DNA from 2 places in the Mesorhizobium sp. M0244 genome. Region 1 is predicted to be linked to the other one. Evidence: predicted binding sites of a transcription regulator. Region 1 holds the regulator's gene; the other holds the start of a gene.
What was found. The regulator PhoB, encoded in region 1, activates phosphate uptake and scavenging genes when phosphate is short. The targets are predictions, from matches to a motif close to TGTCATNNANCTGTCAT.

Region 1 (4,841 bases):
AATGGGGCATTTCTCGGCGATTGCCGGCGCCGTTGCGCTTGCCATCCTGGTCATTCCGGTGGTCGTGCGCACTACTGAAGACATGCTCAACCTGGTGCCGAACGCGTTGCGTGAAGCCGGCGCCGCGATCGGCGCGCCGCGCTGGGTGGTGATCCGTTCGGTCGCCTACCGCGCCGCATTGTCCGGCATCGTCACCGGCATATTGCTGTCGATAGCACGCATTTCCGGCGAGACGGCGCCGCTGCTCTTCACCGCGCTCAACAACCAGTTCTGGAGCAGCAATATCAACGCGCCGATGGCCAGCCTGCCGGTGACCATCTTCCAGTTCGCTCTCAGCCCTTACGAGGAATGGCAGCAGCTGGCGTGGACCGGCGCACTCATAATCACCCTGACGGTTCTGGGCTTGAGCATCCTCGCCCGCAGCCTTACCGGACGCAGAGAGGACAGATGACACAGATGTTGTCCCCGGACATGACGATGACCGAAACGGTCGCCGAGAAGACGAAGATCGAGGTCAAGAACCTCAACTTCTACTACGGCCAGAGCAAGGCGCTGAAGGACATCAGCCTGTCGCTGCCCGAGCGCAGTGTCACGGCCTTCATCGGGCCTTCGGGCTGCGGGAAGTCGACGCTGCTGCGCGTCTTCAACCGCATCTACGAGCTCTACCCGAAACAGACAGCCGAGGGCCAGGTCCTGCTCGACGGCAAGAACATTCTCGACCGGTCGCAGGATCTCAACCTGCTCAGGACCAAGATCGGCATGGTGTTCCAGAAGCCGACGCCGTTCCCCATGTCGATCTACGAGAACATCGCCTTCGGCGTCAGGCTCTACGAGAATCTCGGCAAGTCCGAGATGGACGGCCGCGTCGAACAGGCGTTGAAGCGTGCCGCGCTTTGGGGCGAGGTCAGGGACAAGCTCAACGCCAGCGGCTTGAGCCTCTCCGGCGGCCAGCAGCAGCGGCTCTGCATTGCCCGCACCGTGGCAGTGAAGCCGGAAGTCATTCTGCTCGACGAACCGGCCTCGGCCCTCGACCCGCTGTCGACCGCCAAGATCGAGGAACTGATCGACGAATTGCAAGCCGACTACACGATCGTCATCGTCACTCACAACATGCAGCAGGCGGCGCGCGTGTCGCGCCAGACTGCCTTCATGTATCTGGGTGAGCTGGTCGAGTTCGACCGGACCGAGAAGATCTTCACGTCGCCCCGCGAGAAGCGCACGCAGGACTACATCACCGGCCGCTTCGGCTGAGCGGTGCCGATCACGCAGACGAGGACAATATCATGGCCGAACATACAGTCGCGTCTTTCGACGAGGATCTCGAGCAGATCAGCAAGCTGATCCGCGACATGGCCGATCTCGCCGGTTCGATGGTCGGCGGGGCGACCAAGGCCCTGTTGAATTCCGACAATGCGCTGGCGCAGCGCGTTGTTTCGGACGACGCCATCATGGATGCGCGTCAACGCGAACTGGACGACCGCGCCATCACCCTGATCGCCAAGCGCCAGCCGATGGCCCACGATCTGCGCCATGTCGTCGGGGCGATCCGCATGGCCGGCGACCTCGAACGCATCGGCGACCTTGCCAAGAATATCGCCAAGCGTGTGAGTGCGGTCGGCCTCAGCGTCACGCCGCGCGACCTATCGCATTCCATCGATGCGATGGCGCAGCTGGTGCTCATCCAGGTGCAGGGCGTCATCGAGGAGTATGCTGCCGGCGATGCGGCCGCGCTGGCCAAGCTACGCGCCGCCGACGAGCGCATCGACGTCAAATACACGTCCGTGTTCCGCGAGCTGTTGACGTACATGATGGAAGACCCGCGCAACATCACCGCTTGCACGCATCTGCTGTTCTGCGCCAAGAATCTGGAGCGGATCGGCGACCATGTCACCAACATCGCCGAAAATGCGTATTATGTGCTGACCGGCGAGCAATTGCCTGTCAATCGTCCGAAGCAGGACGAAACGACAATGTCCGCACCGGTGACATGATGGGGGTGCCCAGCCGATGATCGCACCACGCATAATGGTGGTGGAGGACGAGGAGCCGTTGGGTGTGCTGCTCCGCTACAATCTCGAATCCGAAGGCTACCAGGTCGAGGTGGTGACACGCGGCGACGAAGCCGAGATCCGTTTGCAGGAGAATGTGCCCGATCTTCTGGTGCTCGACTGGATGATACCAGCGGTTTCCGGCATCGAGCTCTGCCGACGGTTGCGGGTGCGCCCCGAAACCGAGCGGCTGCCGATCATCATGCTGACCGCGCGCGGCGAGGAGAGCGACCGGGTGCGCGGTCTTTCGACCGGCGCCGACGACTATCTGGTCAAACCGTTTTCGACACCGGAATTCATGGCCAGGGTCAAGGCGCTGCTGCGCCGCGCCAAGCCGGAAGTGCTGTCCAGCGTGCTGAAGGTCGGCGACATCGTGCTCGATCGCGAATCGCACAGGGTCTATCGCAAGAAGAGCGAAATCCGGCTCGGGCCGACCGAATTCCGGCTGCTCGAATTCATGATGCGGCATCCCGGCCGCGTCTTCTCGCGCAGCCAGTTGCTCGATAATGTCTGGGGCGAGACGATCTACATCGACGAACGCACCGTCGACGTGCATGTCGGGCGGCTGCGCAAAGCCGTCAATAACGGCCGCATGCCGGATGTCATCCGCACCATCCGCGGTGCCGGCTATGCGATCAGGGAAGATTGACCTGCCTGGTCAGGCTACGTTCTTTCTGATGCCGGGCCTCATTTGCGCGCCCGGCGCGAAAATCTCCTGGTCGACGAAGCTTAACGCCCGCATCGCGCAGCCTTCGCGGATCAGCGGCAATTCGTTCGGCTCGGTGTCGAAGGAGATCGAGCTCGAATGCTGGCCACCGGCGGTCTGGGCGATGGCCTTGCGCAAGGCCGGCTCGATCAGATCGAAGGCGGCGGCACTGACGCCGACCATCGCGACCGGTGCTGGATCGATCAGCGCGAACAACGAGCCGAGACCGAAACCCAGCGCTTCGCCGGCCCTGCGGTAGGCCTCGCGTTCCGGCCCATCCTTCTCGCGGGCCCGGGCCGCCAACGCGCGCATGTCGGCGTCGCTGACGTCGGCGACCGGTTTGCTGTCTTCGCTCATCCCCGTAGCGTTGCGCCAGATGGCGTAATTGCCTGCATAGGCCTCGATGCAGCCGCGCCGCCCGCAACGGCAGAGCGCGCCGCCTGGACGATGGATCATGTGGCCAAACTCGCCGCCCGAGGAATGCGTGCCGGTGAACAGCTCGCCCTTCAGCACCAGCCCCATGCCGATGCCGTGCGAAAGCAGGATGGCGATGAAGTCGTCGCGATAGCGATCCGGATCGCGCCAGCGCAAAGCCACCGCCATCATATTGCAATCGTTCTCCACCGTGGCCGGGATGCCGAATTCGTCTTCCAGCATGTCGGCAAAGGCGATGTCCGTCTGCGGCGTGATCGGCGACCACAGCATGGCGCGTGCAGGGGAGTCGGTAATTCCCTGAATCGCCAGGGCGATGCGGGCGACACTGCGGACGTCAAGGTCTGGATCTTCCAGCCGGCGCCGGACGATGGCCATGCATTCGCGGATCAGCTCGTCGCGCGGCATGGTCAGCGTGTCCAGCCGGCGCTGTTCCTCGACGACCACCTGTCCCGCATAGTCGATGATGGCGGCCGACAGGAAATTCAGCGACAACACCACGGTCAGCACCGCCGCCGCTTCCGGGTTGAGGGCGAGGCCGACCTGCGGACGACCGCGTTTCAACGAAACGGGCTCGTTTGCCTTGCTCTCGGCGAGGATGCCTTCCCGTATCAGGTCGGAGGAGATCGCCGATATGGTCGAATGGCTGAGGCCGGTGGTTGCAGCGATCTCCGTACGCGACGGCTGGCTGGCCCGGCGCACCGCCGAGATCACCATCGCCCGGTTGCGCCGGCGCAAATCGTCATGGCGGATTCCGACCGACATCGTTTTGCTTTCCTCCCGGTTGCCGCGGCCGCTCATGAACCGGAAGCCGTCGGTAATGTCCGACAAATAGTGTCAGATACAGGCAAATAGTGTCAGATGCCGGCGGCGCTGTCATCGTTTATTCCGACACTCGAAAAAACTCGGAGAGTCATCAAAATCCATCAGAATCGATGTTGACAGCAGCCGGAGATCGGGTCAGTATTTTTTCGAGGCTCGAAAAAATTAACGCCTCTAGCTGGTCTTTGGGCCAATTGGTCACGCCGTACGCGGCGCAGGGAGGATATGATGAAGAAATTCACGACCGCCATTCTGGCGGGTGTCGCCATGACGCTGACGCTCGCGTCGGTGGCGCAGGCTAAGGACAAGGTCATCGGCGTTTCGTGGTCGAATTTCCAGGAGGAGCGCTGGAAGACCGACGAAGCCGCAATGAAGGCCGCCATCGAGGCCGCCGGCGACAAGTATATTTCCGCCGATGCACAGTCCAACCCGGGCAAGCAGCTCACCGACGTCGAGAGCCTGATCTCGCAGGGTGCCAACGCACTGATCATCCTGGCGCAGGACGCCTCGGCGATCGGGCCGGCTGTGCAGAAGGCGCTGGACGAAGGTATTCCGGTCGTCGGCTACGACCGGCTGATCGAGAACAAAGACGTCTTTTACCTGACCTTCGACAACAAGGAGGTCGGCCGCATGCAGGCCCGCGAAGTGTTCAAGGTGAAGCCGGAAGGCAACTACGTCTTCATCAAGGGCTCGGGCGCCGATCCGAATGCCGATTTCCTGTTTGCCGGTTCGATGGAAGTGCTGAAGGACGCCATCGACAGCGGCAAGATCAAGAATGTCGGCGAGGCCTATACCGACGGCTGGCTGCCGGCCAACGCCCAGAAGAACATGGA
Region 2 (4,841 bases), on a different contig from region 1:
CCTTGCTCGGCGCGACGGCGGCCCGCAGCCGCGCCGAGATCGAGACGCTGGCCGACCGCATGTGGGAGATGCAGGAGAGCGAGGAGCGCTTCCGCGGGCTGATCGATGCGCTCGGCGATCTCGTCGTCCACCGCGACCGCGACGGCCACATCGTCTACGCCAACAAGGTTTTCGCCGACCTTGTCGAAACCGACCAGCGCGACCTTGCCGGCAAGACCTTGGCCGAACTCGGCATCGATGTCGGCATCGTCCCCGACGCCGCCTTTTCCGACCATGAATGCCTGAGTTCCACCGACGTCGCCATTCGCACGCCGGACGGTCCACGCTGGTTCTCTTGGATCGAGCTGTCGGTGCGCGACAAGGACAGCGGCGCCGTTTCGCATCGTGCCATCGCCCGCGACATCACTGCCCGCAAGCGCGCCGAATCGTCGCTGATCACCGCCCGCGAGCGGGCCGAATATGCCAGCCAAGCCAAATCGCGCTTCCTCGCCACCGTCAGCCACGAGATCCGCACGCCGATGAACGGCATCATGGGCATGGCGCGGCTTCTCGCCGACACCAGCCTTTCGCCCGAGCAGCGGACCTATGTCGGCGCCATCTCGACCTCGGCCAGCGCGCTGCTGGCTCTGATCGAGGACCTGCTCGATTACTCCAAGATCGAGGCCGGCCGCTTCGATCCGGAACCGCAGCCGATGTCGGTGCGTGAGATCGCCGACAACGTCGTCGAACTCTTGGCGGCGCGGGCCTTTGCCAAGGATATCGGCCTCGGCTGCCATGTCGAACCCGACGTGCCGCAGCTGATCACCGCCGACCCCGGCAGGGTCAGGCAGGTGCTGCTCAACCTCATCGGCAACGCCGTCAAGTTCACCGACAGCGGCGGCGTTCTGGTAAGCATCGCCCGCGTCCGCACCGAAACCACCGATCGCATCCGCTTCACCATCGCTGACACCGGCCCCGGTCTGCGTGAGGAGGACATGGAGCGCATCTTCGAGGACTTCGAACAGGCCGACGGCACCTCGACCCGTGCGCATGGCGGCGCCGGCCTCGGTCTTGCCATTTCCAAGCGCCTGGTGACCGCCATGGGCGGCACTATCTCGGTGTCGAGCCGGCTTGGCCAGGGGTCCGAATTCGTCTTCGAGATTCCCGCTATTTCCGCAGTCGAGGCGCCGCAGATCCGCCAGAACGCGCTGTCGGGCCGGCATGCGGTGATCGTGTCGAAGAATCTCGTCGAGGCCGAAGCCATCGCCCGCACCATTCGCGCCAATGGCGGCACGGTCGATCTGGCCACCACCGCCGCCCAGGCCACCCCTTTCGCCGAGGGCTGCGACGTGCTTCTGGTCGATGCTGCCATGGAGGAAAGTGACGGCAGGCTGCTCAGGCGCCTGCGCCAGGGCGGCTTTGCCGATTGCGAGGCGGTGACGCTGATCGCGCCGACCGACCGCGGCATGCTTGGCGAGTTCCGCGCCAACGGTTACGCCACCTTCCTGGCAAGGCCGGTGCGCGGCGAGACACTGCTGCGCGTGCTTTTGACCAGCCATGCGCCGGTCATCGCCGAGCCGCAGCCGCAAAAGCGCGGCGCGCAAGCTGTGCACGCCATTGGTGGCCGCCAGCAGGGCCTGTCGGTGCTGATCGCCGAGGACAACGACATCAACGCCATGCTGGCCCGCGCCACGCTGCTGAAGGCCGGGCATCGCGTAAAAGTGGTCGGCAACGGCAAGGCCGCGGTCGAGGCGGTCATCAGCACCGGCCACAAGCACCGCTTCGATGTGGTGCTGATGGACCTGCATATGCCGGTGATGGACGGTCTGGACGCCATCGCCGCCATCCGCCGCTATGAGGAGGAGACCGCGGTGCCGCCGGTGCCGATCATGGTGCTGTCGGCCGACAGCCAGGAAAAGACCCGCCACGCCGTGCTCGCTCACGGTGCCAGCGGCTTCGTCACCAAGCCGCTCGACCCCGATGCCCTGGTTCACGCGGTCGAAGGGCAAGTGGCTGCCTGAGCCGCTTTCGATCACCCGATAGCCGGTTGGCATTAGAGCGCCCGCGTCTCTTGGACGCGCAAAGGACGCTCTAACACTTTGACTTTTTCGCATGATCCTTTCCGGAAACCAATTTCGGTTTCCGGGGTCATGCGATACCCAGCCGACGAAGTATTGCCCGCAGAGCCGTATCACGGTACTGTCACAATCCTGTTGCACCTACACCGTATCCCCGTGCCAAGAGGGATGGCTCGAAGGAGAATCACTCGTGCATACAGTCATGCCGGAATGTGATGCTCGGCCGAACGCCAGCGGGCCTTTGCTTGTCGGCCGGAACGCCGATGCCGTCATAAAAGGCGCATCGCTCGGCCGCATCGGCAATCTCGAAGTGCGGCTCGCCCGCAACGAGGCCGAGATCGCTGCCGCGCAGGAAGTGCGCTACCGGGTGTTCTACGACGAGCTTGGTGCCAGGAAGGACCTGTTCCAGATGCAGGACCGCCGCGATGCCGACCGCTTCGATCCCCTCTGCGATCATCTGCTGGTCTTCGATACTTCGCTTTCCGGCCCCGAGCATCGCCGCATCGTCGGCACCTACCGCCTGCTGCGGCAGGAGATTGCCGCAGCAGCCGGCGGCTTCTATTCCGAGGGCGAATTCGAGCTGACCAAGTTGATCGCCCGGCATCCCGGCCAGCGCTTCCTTGAGCTTGGCCGCTCCTGTGTTCTGCCGGAATACCGTTCGAAGCGCACCATCGAGGCGCTGTGGCAAGGCATCTGGGCCTATATCAACCATTACGGCATCGGCGTGATGACAGGCTGCGCGTCGTTCCACGGCACCGTGCCGGCGGCACATGCCGAGGCGCTGACCTATCTTGCCCATCACTGCCGGACGAATTCATCCTGGGACGTGCGTGCCGTCGCCGGGCGCTATTGTTCCATGGATCTGATGCCGATCGAGGCCGTCAATGCCAAGGCGGCGATCGCCGCCATGCCGCCGCTGGTCAAGGGCTATCTGCGCGTCGGCGCGCGCATCGGCGACGGCTGCGTCATCGATCGTGAATTCTCGACGGTCGACGTGTTCGTGGTGATGCCGGTCAAGGAGATCGGCGCCCGCTACGTCAACTATTATGGCGGGGAAGCGCAGCGCTTCGCTGCGTGAATAGTGAATAGTGAATAGTGAATAGTGAATGATGAATAGTGAATGATGAATAGTGAATGATAGAAACGAAGCCCGTCTGGCTTCTACAAACTACTTTCTACCAACTACTAACCATTCACTATTGACCATTCATCATTCACGCATCCTTCTCAGCCTGCTCGTTGACCGGCCCCGGCTCCGGCGCTTCGCTTGCCACATGCTTGGGGCCGCCCTTGGCGACGCCGACCATGGCCGGCCGCAGCACGCGCTCGCCGATCGAATAGCCGGGCTGCACGACCTGGACGACCGTGTTGGCGGGCACGTCGGGATTGGGCACCTCGAACATCGCCTGGTGGAAATTCGGGTCGAATTTCTCCCCCTCGGGCTCGAGCTTCTTCACACCGTGCCGCTCCAGCGCCGACAGCATGGCGCGCTCGGTGATCTCGACGCCGTCGATCAGCGCCTTGAAGCCGGCATCGCCCGATGCCTTGGCCTCCTCCGGGATGGCATCCAGCGCACGGCGCAGATTGTCTGATACCGACAGCATGTCGCGGGCAAAATTGGCGACCGCATAGGCGCGCGCGTCGTGGACGTCTCGGGCGGTGCGGCGGCGCAAATTCTCCATGTCGGCCGCGACGCGCAGCGCGCGATCCTTCAGCTCTTCGTTTTCCTTCAGAAGCCGCACAAGCGCTTCATAGTCGCCGTCGACGCCGCCTTCCCTTGGCTCCGCGGCAGCCTCGGTCTTCTCGGCTTCATCGGGCGCGCGTTCGTCTTTTGCCTGGTCGCTCATCGCCGTTTCCCGTCATTTCGAATGGTGTGGATTTGCGCCCGATATCGAGGTTTAGCGGCCAAAAATCAAGGGGCAAGCGATACTGCAGCCGCTGTCGCGGCTTGATGGCGGACGGCGCAGACCTTTCGATTTTAATTCAAACTTTACCACAGCTGCCGGCTTTGCTTGCCAGGATACTACAAAGCGGGAACCATTCCTCCCCTGGAAGAGTTTCGAAGCCGACACAGGATTTTGGATGATGCCCCGCAGGAATGGCGAAAAACGCGACGGGCTCGCCGCCGATATCCGGCGCCAGCTCGGCACCGAAGCGACCAAGCGCTTTCTGCGCACCTTGCCGGCCTACCGCACGGAGTCCGATATTCCCGACCGTTTGAAGGAATTGCTTGACCGCCTGGACGGCATCGAAGCCAACATGGTCGCAGGCGGGCGCCGTCGGTAGACGCCGTTGCCGGCGGCGCGCCCGGCGATTGCGGCCGGAAACTCCTCGCATCGCGCGACATTTACGCGCAGTAACTTTGCGTGACCCCATCTTGTGGCAGCGCCCTGCACCGCCTATGTTTCATGATGAACATGATTTCCCCCGAAGCTGTGGCAAACAGCAAGCGTGCCTGGTTGAAAATCCTGTCGCGCTATAAAAAGCCCGACAGGCGTCGCAGCGCCGTCGAACTCGCCATCACCCTCATCCCTTTCGCCACGCTGTGGGCATTGTCCTCGGCCGCTTATGCCTATGGCCATTGGTGGGGTCTGGTCCTCATCCTTCCGGCCGCCGGCTTTCTGGTGCGGATCTTCATGATCCAGCACGATTGCGGCCACGGCTCGTTCTTTGCCAATCGCTATGCCGACGACTGGATCGGCCGCGTGCTTGGCGTGCTGACGCTGACGCCATACGATTGCTGGCGCCGCGCCCACGCAACCCATCACGCCAGCGCCGGCAATC

Region 2: olsB (l-ornithine N(alpha)-acyltransferase) is a predicted target of PhoB. The motif match lies at 2,180-2,196, and genes of this name have one in related genera.

The regions. Positions count from the first base shown of each region.
Region 1 covers NZ_JAMYSE010000002.1:130,450-135,290, forward strand. Annotated here, with positions in the region: gene pstA (phosphate ABC transporter permease PstA) at 1-451, shown strand, start outside; gene pstB (phosphate ABC transporter ATP-binding protein PstB) at 448-1,251, shown strand; gene phoU (phosphate signaling complex protein PhoU) at 1,284-1,991, shown strand; gene phoB (phosphate regulon transcriptional regulator PhoB) at 2,008-2,697, shown strand; gene NKJ08_RS02960 (ROK family protein) at 2,707-3,951, opposite strand; gene xylF (D-xylose ABC transporter substrate-binding protein) at 4,237-4,841, shown strand, end outside.
Region 2 covers NZ_JAMYSE010000004.1:210,389-215,229, reverse strand. Annotated here, with positions in the region: gene NKJ08_RS05840 (PAS domain-containing hybrid sensor histidine kinase/response regulator) at 1-2,000, shown strand, start outside; gene olsB (l-ornithine N(alpha)-acyltransferase) at 2,260-3,135, shown strand; gene grpE (nucleotide exchange factor GrpE) at 3,272-3,904, opposite strand; gene NKJ08_RS05825 (hypothetical protein) at 4,140-4,343, shown strand; gene NKJ08_RS05820 (fatty acid desaturase) at 4,469-4,841, shown strand, end outside.